DNA from 3 places in the Pseudomonas sp. SWRI18 genome. Region 2 is predicted to be linked to each of the others. Evidence: riboswitches for the same ligand, from Rfam matches in the RefSeq annotation. Region 2 holds a riboswitch; each other region holds the start of a gene.

Region 1 (4,380 bases), on a different contig from region 2:
ACGCGTCCAACGCCCGACGGTGCCACAGGCACACCGCCAACCCTGCGACCGCCACCGGCACCGCCAGCCACACCGAGGGCCAGCGCACGCCGCTGAGGTTGCCCAGCAGCCAGAACAGGATGCCGCGCGCCTGTTCGGAACTGGCGGACTTGGTGATCAGGAACGCGGTGAGCGCATTGAACAGCTGCGAACCGGCAATGCCGGCGAGGATGATCTGGCCGGTGCCGCTGGAGGAACCGCTGGCGCGCGCGAGCAGGATCACCAGGGCGAATGCCGCCATTGCCCCGGCAAACGCACCGGCCGACAGCGACACCAGCCCGCCACCGACGCCCATCAATGCCACCAGCACCGCGCCGGTCGAGGCGCCGGCGCTGATGCCCAGCAGGTACGGATCGGCCAGCGGGTTGCGCAACAACGACTGCAGGATCACCCCGCACGTCGCCAGCCCGGCACCGCAGGCGGCGGCGACCAGCGTGCGCGTCAGCCGATAGTTCCACACCACGCCTTCATCGATGGGGTCCAGCACATAACCGGCAGCCCATAGTTTGTTGGCGAGTACCTGCAGCACCACTTGCGGCGAGATGGCGGTTTCGCCGATGGCCACGCCGGCGAGCACAGCGATCAGCAGCAAGGCCAGGGCGAGTAGGGCGCGGATCATTTGCGCAGGTCGTAGCCGTCGATGGCGGCCGCCAATTGTTCAAGGCCGTCGAACGTGCGAATGCTGGCCTGCAACGCCATGGCGTCGAGAATGATGATGCGGTTGTTTTTAACCGCGTCCATGTTGCGCGTCACCGGATCGCTGCGCAAAAAAGCGAGTTTCTTTTCATGATCGTCAGCGGGGTAGCGGCGGCGGTCCATGCGTGCGATCACCAGGAAGGTCGGGTTGGCCTTGGCAATGGTTTCCCAGCCGACGGCGGGCCACTCTTCATCGGACTGCACCACGTTGTGCAAGCCCAGCGTCTGCAGCATGAATTCGGGAACGCCTTTATGGCCGGCCACGTACGGGTCGCTGGCCATTTCGGAACTGGAGAACCACACCAGTGCGCTGGCGTGCTTGAGGCCTTTGTTTTGCACGGTGGCGATGGACTTGGCCAGACGCGCCTTGAGTTCGTCATTTAACTGCTGGCCGCGATCCTGTACGTCGAAGATCTGCGCCAGTTGGCTGATGCTTTTGTAAATGGTCTCGATGCGAAACGGCTGCAGTCGCGTGCCGTCGGCGCCCACCAGGTTGTCCTTGCCTTCGCAGTCGGAAGGCAACAGATAGGTCGGGATCTTCAGTTCATGGAATTGCTCGCGCGTACCCACTACACCGTGCGCGCCGACCACCCATTCCAGCTCGGCGGCTACCAGTTGCGGGCGCTTGGCGATCACCGCTTCGAAGCTCGGCTCGTTGTTGGCCAGGCGCTCGATGGTGTCGTTCTGCGTCTTGAACTGCGGCAATACGCTGTTGAACCACAGCGACGTGCCGACCACTTTGTCGCCCACGCCCAAGGCATACAGCATCTCGGTAGCTGCCTGGCCGATGGTCACGCTGCGGGCGGGCGCTTGCTGGAAGCTGAGGTGGCTGCCGCAGTTTTCCACGCTCAGCGGGTAGTGGGTGGGCGCGGCGTGGGCCAGGGCACAGAAGCCGATGCCGGCGAGCAGGGCGGTAACGCGTGGCAGCATGGAGCGATCTCCGGGTGAACCGTACGTGGAACTGGGGAGGTACGGTATTGGAAATAGACGCTCGAGCGCTGTGGTACAGGCAGGCAAGAATGTCCTTCCCGGACACCCCGCCGGTTAGTGATAGAGCTTGCGCCGGCAGGTCTCCTGACTGATGCGTCGTCGCCACGCTCCAGCCTTCCCGGACGGGTCCAGTGGCATCAAGGAGCAGGCTCGGCACCTACAGTTGCGGGGGCAGTTCCGATTGGCGCGGGTGTACCGCGCTTCGGATTCCCTATTAGTCCCGTTTGGGAACCGGCGCGGTATGGTAGTTGATTAGCGCCTGGCGAAATAGCCCAAGGCGCGTCCCGTCAGAGACGAATGTCGTCCGGGCCCTGGATCAGCGCTTCGATGCGCGTGCCGGTGGCGCGCTCTTCGTTGCTGAAGCCGTCGTAGTCGGCCAGGTTGGCGAAACGGATGCCGGTCAGGCGTTCGATCTGGATCACGCTGCGCTGGTAGGTCCTGAGCTGGCCGAACATCAGGTCGAGCTGGCCCAGTTCGCGGCTCTGGTCAATCATGTAGGCGCTGGCGGAGGGTTTGCCATCATCGCTGAGGTAAGCGACGACTTTCCAGAACGCCTTGGGGATCTTGACGCCCCGGTACACCCGGTCGTCGTCGCTGAACACCGGGCCGGTAAACACCGTTGCGCGGGCTTTCCAGCGTTGGGTGTTATCGAGGATGTAGTCCTCGAGTTCCAGCCAGGTCTTCTGGTTGAACCCGCTCATCTGCGGCGAGCAGTTGGTGAAGTGGAAGGTGTCGAAGTTGGCGGTCTTCGCCTCGTCGCCCCAATTGGGGTCTTGCCGGCGTACCAGGTGGCCGCGATCCAGACCGTTGCCAGCGTACAGGTCCTCGCCCACCTGTGCGTCGATCGGCAGGCGACCGTCGTAGGCCCAGGTGTCGTTGCTGCGGGCCACGTCCACATGCTGCGCGCCATCGATGTTGGCGCCTACATACAGCGCCAGCCGCCGCGAACGTGACATCGTTACCGAGAAGTGCGTGTAGTCCAGGCGTTCGCCGCCGTTTTTCTGCGTCTGTACATCGCTCGCAAGGCGTTGCTCGACCGTGGGCCAGGGCACCGCGAAGCCGCCGAGGAAATCCTCGGCATAGCCGCGCCGGTCCTTGAGGTCCTTGGCGGCGGTGACGCGGGGCGTCGCCGCCCTGGCCTCCAGCAGGGCAGGGCTGGGCGCGAGCAGCGGGTGCAGGTCGGCGAGCCTTGGGCGGTGCGAAAGATCAATCTTGGCTTTACGTGCTGGCATCGGTAAGTCCTCCTTGAATAAACACGACTGCAACATAGCTTAATGACAATTGATGAGGCGCATTGAACCCGGGAAGCTATCCTGAATCGATTACTTGGACGTTGTCACATGCCAAAGGGAGTCAGCCCATGTGTGTTCGCCAGCCTCACCGTCATCCGATTTTCTGCCTGATCCCGCCGTACATGCTCGACCAGATCGCGCGCAACGGCGATAAAACCCAACGCGACGTTGCATTACGCACCCGCGCCAAGGACAGCACGTTCCGCTCACTGCGCATGGTCGCGGTGCCGGCCAAAGGGCCCGCGCACATGGCCCTTGCGATGGGCGCCGGCAAGCGTCGCTCGATCTACAGCGCCGAGGGCACCGACAGCCTGCCGGGCACGCTGGTGCGTGGCGAAGGGCAGCCCGCCAGCGGTGACGCAGCGGTGGACGAGGCCTATGATGGCCTGGGCGCCACCTTTGATTTTTTCGAACAGGTCTTCGACCGCAACTCCATCGACGATGCCGGTATGGCGTTGGACGCCACGGTTCATTTTGGCCAGAACTATAACAACGCGTTCTGGAACTCCAGCCAGATGGTGTTCGGCGATGGCGATGAGCAACTGTTCAACCGCTTCACCATCGCCCTCGACGTGATTGGTCATGAATTGGCCCATGGCGTCACCGAGGACGAGGCCAAGCTGATGTATTTCAATCAGTCCGGGGCGCTGAACGAGTCGCTGTCGGACGTGTTCGGTTCACTGATCAAGCAATATGCGTTGCAGCAATCGGCGCAGGACGCCGACTGGTTGATCGGCAAGGGTCTGTTCACCAAAAAGATCAAAGGCACCGCGTTGCGTTCGATGAAAGCCCCCGGCACCGCGTTTGACGACAAGCTGCTGGGCAAGGACCCTCAGCCTGGGCACATGGATGATTTTGTCCAGACTTACGAGGACAATGGCGGGGTGCACATCAATTCGGGCATTCCCAACCATGCGTTTTACCAGGTGGCGACGAAGCTCGGCGGGTTCGCCTGGGAGCGCGCCGGGCGTATCTGGTACGACGCGTTGCGCGATGCGCGGCTGCGCCCGAACTCCGGGTTCCTGCGCTTTGCACGCATCACCTATGATATTGCCGGTCGACTCTACGGCGTGGGCAAGGAAGAGCAGCAGGCGGTCAAGGACGGTTGGCAAGCGGTCGGCATTACGGTCTGACGTGAGGAACAACCATGCAAATTTCGCTCAAGGAAAACGGCGGGCCTGGGTTTTTCCCAGGCTTGGCCAAGCCACGTACCCTGACGCTCGATGCACTACCGGAACCCGACCAGCAGGAGTTGCGGCAGCTGATAGAGGCGTCGGACTTCTTTCAGTTGCCGCAAAGTGAAGCGCCGGCTCCGGGTAACCCCGGCCAGGTGCATTACACCCTGACCGTGACGGAAGGCGAG
Region 2 (4,380 bases):
GCCGGAGTGAGGGCACACCGAGCCCAAGCGAGGTGCCGAGTGGTGGGGCAAGAGCCTTTTGGTTACTTTTGGGCTCTTTCCAAAAGTGACCCGCCGTAAGGGCGGAACCAATAGCCGCCGTTACCCAAATAACGGATATGTACACGGGTCAACCCCAACAGCCTGGTCGGCCCAAAGGCCGCCACGGCAACAAACTGTTTTGTGATCTGCCCAAGATAGCCTACTTGGCCGCCGACACCCGCCACACCGTATTCCCCACATCATCCGCCACCAGCAAGCCCCCCTGCTGATCAATCACCACACCCACCGGCCGGCCCATGGCCTTTTCATCCTTATCGAGAAACCCGGTCAGCACATCCACCGGCTGCCCCTTCGGTTTTCCACCTTCAAACGGCACGAAGATCACCTTATAACCACTGTGCGGCTTGCGATTCCACGAGCCATGCTGCCCGATAAACGCGCCCTGGGTGAACGGCGCCGGGAGTTTGCTGCCTTCGGCAAAGGTCAGGCCCAACGAAGCGGTGTGCGGGCCGACCGCGTAGTCCGGCGCAATCGCCTTGGCTACCAGGTCCAGGTTCTGCGGCGTGACGCGCACATCCACATGCTGGCCGTAATAACTGAACGGCCAGCCATAGAAGCCGCCATCCTTGACCGAGGTGATGTAGTCAGGCACCAGGTCGCTGCCGATCTCGTCACGCTCGTTCACCGCCGTCCACAGTTTGCCGCTCTTTGGTTCCCACGCCATGCCGTTCGGGTTGCGCAGGCCGGAGGCGAAGAGGCGGTGCTGGCCGCTGGCGCGATCCACTTCCCAGATCGCCGCCCGGCCCTGTTCCGCGTCAAGCCCGTTTTCGCCGACATTGCTGTTGGAGCCCACGCTCACGTACAGCTTGCTACCGTCCTTGCTGGCCACCACGTTTTTGGTCCAGTGGTGGTTCAGCGGGCCGCCCGGCAGGTCGACGACTGTCGTGCCGGCGTCCTTGATCGCGGTTTCACCCGGTTGATAGGCGAAGCGCAGCAGCTTGTCCGAGTCGGCCACGTACAGGTCGTTGCCGACCAGCGTCATGCCAAAGGGGGAATTGAGATTTTCCAGGAACACGCTACGTGTCTCCGCGACGCCGTCGTGGTCGGCGTCACGCAGCAGCGTGATACGGTTCGGGCTTGGCACGCCGGCGCCGGCACGGCCCATGACTTTCTCCATGACCCAGCCCCGGATCCCTTTGGCGTCGTCCGGTTTGGGCGGCGCGTTGGTTTCCGCCACCAGCACATCGCCGTTGGGCAGCACATACAGCCAGCGCGGATGGTCCAGGCCTTCGGCGAACGCCGCCACCTGGGTGCCGGCGGCGGCTGTCGGCTTCACGCCCTCGGGCCAGCCGATGGCCGGGGCGATATTGACGGTGGGGATCAGGGTTTTGTTCGGTTCGGGCAACTGGGGCGACGGCCCGGTACCGTCGGAGACCTGAAGGGTGGAGCTTTCACCGCAGGCCGCGAGGCTGCCGGCGACCATGATGAGTAGGGCGAGTCTTGTTTTGTGCATGGTGTACTCCTTGATACCTGTAAGGGTAGAGGAGGGCGACGGTGCGATGGTTCAAGTGCACCACCAGCTTTAATTGACGCTCCACCCCCAACCCACTAACCTTCGCGGCTTGTTCCAGGTGCTCTGTGGCGTGCGCGTCGACAGAGTGAAACAGGGAAGCCGGTGAGCGAGCGCACTTGTACACAGTGCTGCCGCGATCCCGGCGCTGCCCCCGCAACGGTAAATGAGTCAAGACGCTGCCTTTATTGCCACTGTATCCGTGTGATATGGGAAGGCGCAGCGTTGGCCTGCTGTGCATGCAGCGGCCACTCATGAGCCCGGAGACCGGCCTGAAACATCCAACAGCATCACGGTGGGCGATGCTTGGCTGTCTGTTTTTTGTTTTTTCCTGCCCGCCGTTTTTGTCCAGCCCCAACGGAGAGCTGCCATGACCGATTCCCCCGACCGCGACGAACGCCACCTGGCGCGCATGCTGCGTAAAAAAGCCGTGATCGACGAACGCATCGCCAATTCCCCCAACGAGTGCGGCTTGCTCCTGGTGCTGACCGGCAACGGCAAAGGCAAGAGCAGCTCCGCGTTCGGCATGCTCGCCCGGGCCATGGGCCACGGTATGCAGTGCGGCGTGGTGCAGTTCATCAAGGGACGCCACAGCACGGGCGAAGAATTGTTCTTCCGCCGTTTCCCCGAGCAGGTGCGTTTCCACGTCATGGGTGAAGGCTTCACCTGGGAAACCCAGGACCGCCAGCGCGACATCGCCGCCGCCGAAGCGGCCTGGGCGGTGTCCCGCGCGATGCTGCAAGACCCGAGCATTGGCATGGTGGTGCTGGACGAACTCAACATCGCCCTCAAGCACGGCTACCTCGACCTGGACCAAGTGCTCGGCGACCTGCAAGCCCGGCCGCCGATGCAGCACGTGGTGGTCACCGGCCGTGGCGCCAAGCCTGAGTTGATCGAGATGGGCGACACCGTCACCGAAATGGGCATGCTCAAGCACGCGTTCCAGGCCGGCATCAAGGCACAGAAGGGCGTCGAACTTTGAATCAGCCCCGTCATTGCCCGGCCGTATTGATCGCCGCACCGGCGTCCGGCCAGGGCAAAACCACCGTCACCGCCGCGCTCGCCCGTTTGCACCGCAACCTGGGGCGCAAGGTACGCGTGTTCAAATGCGGCCCGGACTTCCTCGACCCGATGATCCACGAACGCGCCAGCGGTGCGCCGGTGTATCAATTGGACATGTGGATGGTGGGCGAGCAGGAAAGCCGTCGTTTGCTGTGGGAAGCCGCCGGTGAGGCGGACCTGATCCTGATCGAAGGCGTGATGGGCCTGTTTGACGGCACACCTTCCAGTGCCGACCTGGCGCGCCACTTCGGCGTGCCGGTATTGGGCGTGATAGACGGCACGGCCATGGCCCAGACCTTCGGCGCGTTGGCGCTGGGCCTGGCGCGCTATCAGCCGGATCTGCCGTTCGCCGGCGTGCTGGCCAACCGCGTCGGCACCCTGCGCCATGCGCAATTGCTGGAAGGCAGCCTCACCGAGGGCCTGCGTTGGTACGGCGCGCTGTCCCGCGAAACCGGTATTGAATTGCCTAGCCGTCACCTGGGCCTGGTGCAAGCCAGCGAACTGAATGACCTCGATGTACGCCTGGACGCCGCCGCCCAGGCGTTGGGCAGCAGTTGCGAAGTGGCCTTGCCGCCGCCGGTAACCTTCGCTGCGCCACAGGTGGTCAATGCTGAGCCGCTGCTCAATGGCGTGCGTATCGCCGTGGCCCGTGACGAAGCCTTCGCCTTCACCTACGGCGCCAGTCTTGACCTGCTGCGGGCAATGGGCGCCGAGTTGAGTTTCTTTTCTCCGATCCATGACCACGCCTTGCCCGACGCCGACAGCCTCTATCTACCCGGCGGTTACCCGGAGCTGCATCACCAGGCCCTGTCGGCAAACACGCCGATGCTCGACGCGATCCGCGCTCACCACGCGGCCGGTAAACCCTTGCTCGCCGAATGCGGCGGCATGCTCTATCTGCTCGACTCGCTCACCGATGTCGACGGCACCCGCGCCGAACTGCTCGGTCTGTTGCAGGGCGATGCGGTGATGCAGAAGAAGCTGGCGGCGTTGGCGTTGCAAAGTGTGGAGCTGCCGGAAGGCACGTTGCGTGGCCATACCTATCACCATTCCCTGACCAGCACTGAATGCCAGCCGATTGCCCGTGGCCTGAGCCCCAATGGCGGGCGCGGGGCCGAGGCTGTTTACCGACAAGGGCGGATGACGGCTTCCTACGTGCACTTTTACTTTCCATCCAATCCATCGGCGGTGGCTGCATTATTTGCGCCGGATCTTGAGACCGCTATCGCAGGCAAGCCAGCTCCCACATCGGCAGCGTTCGCAGATCAAAATGTGGGGGCGGCGGTGCGACGATTCGACTTGCTCGCGAAGAGGCCATGACTGACAACGCCTTCCCCCAGGCCGACCGCGACGCCGTCTACCGCGCCATCGCCGAACGCCGCGACATGCGCCACTTCAGCGGCGGCACGGTGGCTCCCGAATTGCTGCACCGCCTGCTCCAGGCCGCGCACCAGGCACCCAGCGTGGGCCTGATGCAGCCCTGGCGTTTTATCCGTATCAGCGACCGCCAACTGCGCGGGCAAATCCAGCAACTGGTGGAAGAAGAACGCATCCGCACCGCCGAAGCCCTGGGCGAGCGTTCCGATGCGTTCATGAAACTCAAGGTCGAGGGCATCCACGACTGCGCCGAAGTGCTGGTGGCCGCGTTGATGGACGATCGCGAGCGGCACATTTTCGGCCGTCGTACCTTGCCGGAAATGGACATGGCCTCGCTGTCCTGTGCAATT
Region 3 (4,380 bases), on a different contig from region 2:
AATCCGGTGTTGGCCGCCTGCAAATGTGAGCGATAGAACAGCACCGCCGCCACCGGCCAGTCGGCGTTCCAGTCCGCCTGCCAGTCGCTCAGGCGGGCATTGGCGTGGCGCGGATGATAAATCGCGGTGCGCGGCAGGGTTTGCGGCTCGGCCCAGGCGTAGTCGCGGCCCAGATAACCGGCGGCCAGGCATCGATAGAAATCCAAGGCATTGGCCAGCCCGCCCTGACGCAGGAAGTGCCAGAGGCGGTCGCGTTCCTGCGGCCCTACGGTGCTGAGGCTGCTGAGCTCCGGGTCCGGACGATCATCTCCCGGCACCAGGATCAGCTGTACGCCGCGCTCGGCCAATTCCACCAGGCGCTCAATGCCGTAGCGCCAATAGCCGATGCCACCGTGCAGCGAAATCAGGATGACCTTGGCATGGCGCAGCACTTCATCGACGTACAGGTCGACCGACGCGTGATTCTGCACCTGCATCGGGTTGGCCAGGCGAAAGGTCGGGTAATCGCCCGGCAGTTGCTGCGCCGCTTCGGCAAGCAGCGCCAGGCTGGAGTCGCCGCTGCACAGGATCACCAGTTCAGCGGGGGTCTGGCCAAGGTCGGCGATGTTGTCGTCCGAGACGAAACCACCGGGCTGGGTCCTGAGCAGGTGCATGGGTCAGGCGCTGAGGGCGGCGCGCAGTTGCGCTTCGAGGCCGGCGGCGTCCAGGTCCTGGCCGATCAGCACCAGCCGCGTGACGCGTGCTTCATCGGTGCCCCAGGCGCGGTCGAAGTGTTTGTCGAACCGCGTGCCCACGCCCTGGATCAGCAGGCGCATCGGTTTGTTGGGGATCGCTGCGAAACCCTTGACGCGCAGGATGCCGTGCTGCACCACCAATTGGCTCAAGGCGTCGAGCAGCAAGGCTTCGTCGGCTTGCGGCAGGTCGATGGAAATAGAGTCAAAAGCGTCGTGATCGTGATCATCTTCACCGTCATGGTGTTGATCGTGATGGCTGTGGCGTCCGTCGATATGCTCCTCGGAACCTGCGCCCAGCCCGATCAGCACATCCAGCGGCACGCGACCGCTGCTGGCCTCGATGACTTTCACCGCCGGCGGCAGTTCTTCGGCGACTTCCAGGCGCACGCGGGCCAGGTCTTCGGCGCTGATCAGGTCGGCCTTGTTGAGGATCACCAGGTCGGCGCTGGCCAGTTGGTCGGCGAACAGCTCGTGCAGCGGCGATTCGTGGTCCAGGTTCGGGTCGAGTTTGCGCTGGGCATCGACCTGGTCCGGGAACGCGGCGAACGTACCGGCGGCCACGGCCGGGCTGTCGACCACGGTGATCACCGCGTCAACGGTGCAGGCGCTGCGGATTTCCGGCCACTGGAAGGCTTGCACCAAGGGTTTTGGCAGGGCCAGGCCCGAGGTTTCGATGAGAATGTGGTCGAGGTCACCACGACGCGCCACCAATTCGCGCATCACCGGGAAGAACTCTTCCTGCACGGTGCAGCACAGGCAGCCGTTGGCCAGCTCATAGACACGGCCGTTGGCTTCTTCCTCGGTGCAACCGATGGAGCACTGCTTGAGGATTTCACCGTCGATGCCCAGCTCGCCAAATTCGTTGACGATCACTGCAATGCGCCGGCCCTGGGCGTTGTCGAGCATATGGCGCAGCAACGTGGTTTTGCCCGAACCGAGGAAGCCGGTAACGATGGTGACGGGAAGTTTGGCCAGTGTTTTCATCGGATGCCCTTTGGGGCGGGCATACGGGACGATAGGCCCTGCGACGGCGCGCAGCAGCGGATTTCGTCACCGGATCACCCCGCCCGGTTGAATTGAAAATCGGTTGCGAGGCAGGTCTCCTGGCTTGGGGCTTGCGGGTCTTGCGACCGGCACCGGCTGCGCCTTCCCGCCCGTTGAGGCAGTGGCGTGGCAGTCGGATAAACCCTTCACAGTTGCGGGGGCAGCCGCGGCTTGAACCGCGTTCCCTTCTTAGCTTCGGCCTGGGCCGAAGAACCTCGAGGGTGCAAGGCTACAGGGGCTCGCCGAATTTGACTACCATCGCCCGCCCATGCTCTTCTACCCACCTTGTTTCGGGTGCCCTTCACAGGGTGAAACGGGAAACCGGTGCGTCATGGTTCTTTAATCAAAGGCCTGACCAGTCCGGTGCTGCCCCCGCAACGGTAAGCGAGCGAAGCGTCATATCCACTGTGCCCCAGGCATGGGAAGGCGACGTTTTCAGGCAATAAGCCCCTCGCAAGCCCGGAGACCGGCCCGAAAAATCAGATAACAAACCCGCGGTGGGCGGGCGCTGTTCAGAACCCTGCGTGCCTGGCTCGCGGGGTTTTCATGCGCTCGTTCGCTCATGACACCTGAAAGGGACGCGCCATGTCGATCATCAGCAGCACCTCGCACTCCGCCAGCAGCACCACGACCCTGAGCCAACGCCTGACCGCCGCCATCGGTGCGTCGATTCTCGGCGCCTGCCTGGTATATTTCGCCGGTTTTTCGCACATCGAGGCGGTGCACAATGCTGCCCACGATACCCGCCACAGCGCCGCGTTCCCGTGCCACTGAGGCCTGCCGACATGATCAAGCGTATTGCACAAACCGCAGGCTTCACTGGCTTGCTGGCCGCCCTGCTGCTGACCCTGCTGCAAAGTTTCTGGGTAGCCCCGTTGATTCTGCAGGCGGAAACCTTTGAACAGGCCCCGGCTGTCACTGAAGTTGCCCACGAGCATGCTGCCGGCGTTGCGGCGCACACCCACGACGCAGGCGCCTGGGAACCGGAAGATGGCTGGCAGCGTGTGCTGTCTACCACGGGCGGCAATCTGGTCGTCGCCGTCGGCTTTGCCTTGATGCTCGCAGGCCTCTACACCTTGCGTGCTCCAACCCGTACCGCCCATGGCGTGCTGTGGGGCCTGGCCGGCTATGCCACCTTCGTGCTGGCGCCGACAATGGGTCTGCCGCCCGAGTTGCCGGGCACCGCCGCTGCTGATCTGGCGCAGCGGCAGATCTGGTGGATCGGCACCGCCGCGTCTACCGCTGTTGGAATCGCCCTGGTCGTGTTTGGCCGCAACTGGCTGCTCAAGGTGCTGGGCACGGCGATCCTGGTCGTTCCCCATGTGATCGGCGCTCCGCAGCCGCTGGTGCATTCGATGCTGGCGCCAGAGGCGCTGGAAACGCAGTTCAAGATAGCTTCGCAGCTGACCAACGTCGCATTCTGGCTGGCCCTGGGCCTGATCAGCGCCTGGTTGTTCCGGCGCAACCGCGACGGTCAATACTCGGCATGACCCTGGTGGTCGGCCTGGGTTGCCAGAGGGGTTGCGACGTTCACGCCCTGCTGGCCCTGTTTGACGGCGCCCTCGCCGAGGGCGGTATTGAGCGTCAACAGGTAACCGCGCTGGCCAGTATCGACCGAAGGCAAGACGAGCCAGGATTAATCGCATTGGCGCGCTTATTGAAACTGCCTTTACGCTGCTTCAGCGCAGAACAATTGGCGTTTTATAAAGACCGCCTGAGCCACAAATCCGACGTCGCCTTTGCCCATACCGGCTGTTACGGCGTCGCCGAAAGCGCCGCCCTGGCCCTGGCCGAAGACCTCTCCAACGCCCCTGCCTATCTGCGGATCACCCGCAAAAAAGCCGCCCAGGCCACCTTTGCATTGGCGTGGACCGGTTGAAACCCGATAATCGCCCTCTGCAATCATGAGCAATCTTCATGCTCATGCGTTTTTGAACAGGATTTTCCATGACCGTCTACTTCATTGGTGCAGGCCCCGGCGACCCGGAATTGATCACCGTCAAAGGCCAGCGACTGATCCGCAGTTGCCCGGTGATCATCTACGCCGGCTCGCTGGTGCCGGCGGCGGTGCTGGAAGACCATCAGGCGGAACAGGTGGTCAACAGTGCCGAATTGCACCTCGAGCAGATCATCGACCTGATCAAGACTGCACACGCGCAAGGCCATGACGTGGCGCGCGTGCACTCCGGCGATCCGAGCCTGTATGGGGCGATCGGCGAGCAGATCCGCCATCTGCGCGAGCTGGGCATCCCGTTCCAGATCATTCCCGGCGTCACGGCGGTAGCGGCGTGCGCGGCGTTACTGGAAACCGAGTTGACCCTGCCGGACATCGCCCAGAGCGTGATCCTGACCCGCTATGCCGACAAGACCCGCATGCCGGCCGGTGAAGATTTCGACAGCCTGGCGCGGCATGGCACCACCATGGCAATTCACCTGGGAGTCAACCATCTGGAGAAGATCGTCGCCGAACTGCTGCCGCACTATGGCGCCGATTGCCCGATTGCCGTGGTGCACCGGGCGACCTGGCCGGATCAGGATTGGGCGCTGGGGACGTTGAGTGATATCGGCGAAAAGGTCGCGGCCAAAGGCTTTCGGCGCACGG

What was found. Region 2 has a riboswitch for cobalamin ahead of cobO (cob(I)yrinic acid a,c-diamide adenosyltransferase). Riboswitches for the same ligand answer to the same signal wherever they lie in the genome.
Region 1: linked by a shared signal. The riboswitch ahead of H0Z09_RS18145 (ABC transporter substrate-binding protein) and the one ahead of cobO (cob(I)yrinic acid a,c-diamide adenosyltransferase) in region 2 are both predicted to bind cobalamin.
Region 3: linked by a shared signal. The riboswitch ahead of H0Z09_RS16105 (CbtB-domain containing protein) and the one ahead of cobO (cob(I)yrinic acid a,c-diamide adenosyltransferase) in region 2 are both predicted to bind cobalamin.

Annotation. Positions count from the first base shown of each region.
Region 1 covers NZ_JACCQQ010000016.1:103,056-107,435, reverse strand. The annotation lists gene H0Z09_RS18150 (iron ABC transporter permease) at 1-658, opposite strand, end outside; gene H0Z09_RS18145 (ABC transporter substrate-binding protein) at 655-1,665, opposite strand; cobalamin riboswitch at 1,782-1,976, opposite strand; gene H0Z09_RS18140 (DNA/RNA non-specific endonuclease) at 2,013-2,957, opposite strand; gene H0Z09_RS18135 (M4 family metallopeptidase) at 3,086-4,150, shown strand; gene H0Z09_RS18130 (protealysin inhibitor emfourin) at 4,165-4,380, shown strand, end outside.
Region 2 covers NZ_JACCQQ010000036.1:28,630-33,009, reverse strand. The annotation lists gene H0Z09_RS26010 (sorbosone dehydrogenase family protein) at 221-1,534, opposite strand; cobalamin riboswitch at 1,634-1,882, shown strand; gene cobO (cob(I)yrinic acid a,c-diamide adenosyltransferase) at 1,962-2,573, shown strand; gene H0Z09_RS26000 (cobyrinate a,c-diamide synthase) at 2,570-3,973, shown strand; gene bluB (5,6-dimethylbenzimidazole synthase) at 3,970-4,380, shown strand, end outside.
Region 3 covers NZ_JACCQQ010000013.1:127,150-131,529, forward strand. The annotation lists gene cobN (cobaltochelatase subunit CobN) at 1-653, opposite strand, end outside; gene cobW (cobalamin biosynthesis protein CobW) at 657-1,718, opposite strand; cobalamin riboswitch at 1,810-2,011, opposite strand; cobalamin riboswitch at 2,054-2,268, shown strand; gene H0Z09_RS16105 (CbtB-domain containing protein) at 2,364-2,552, shown strand; gene H0Z09_RS16110 (CbtA family protein) at 2,564-3,268, shown strand; gene H0Z09_RS16115 (cobalamin biosynthesis protein) at 3,265-3,657, shown strand; gene cobM (precorrin-4 C(11)-methyltransferase) at 3,726-4,380, shown strand, end outside.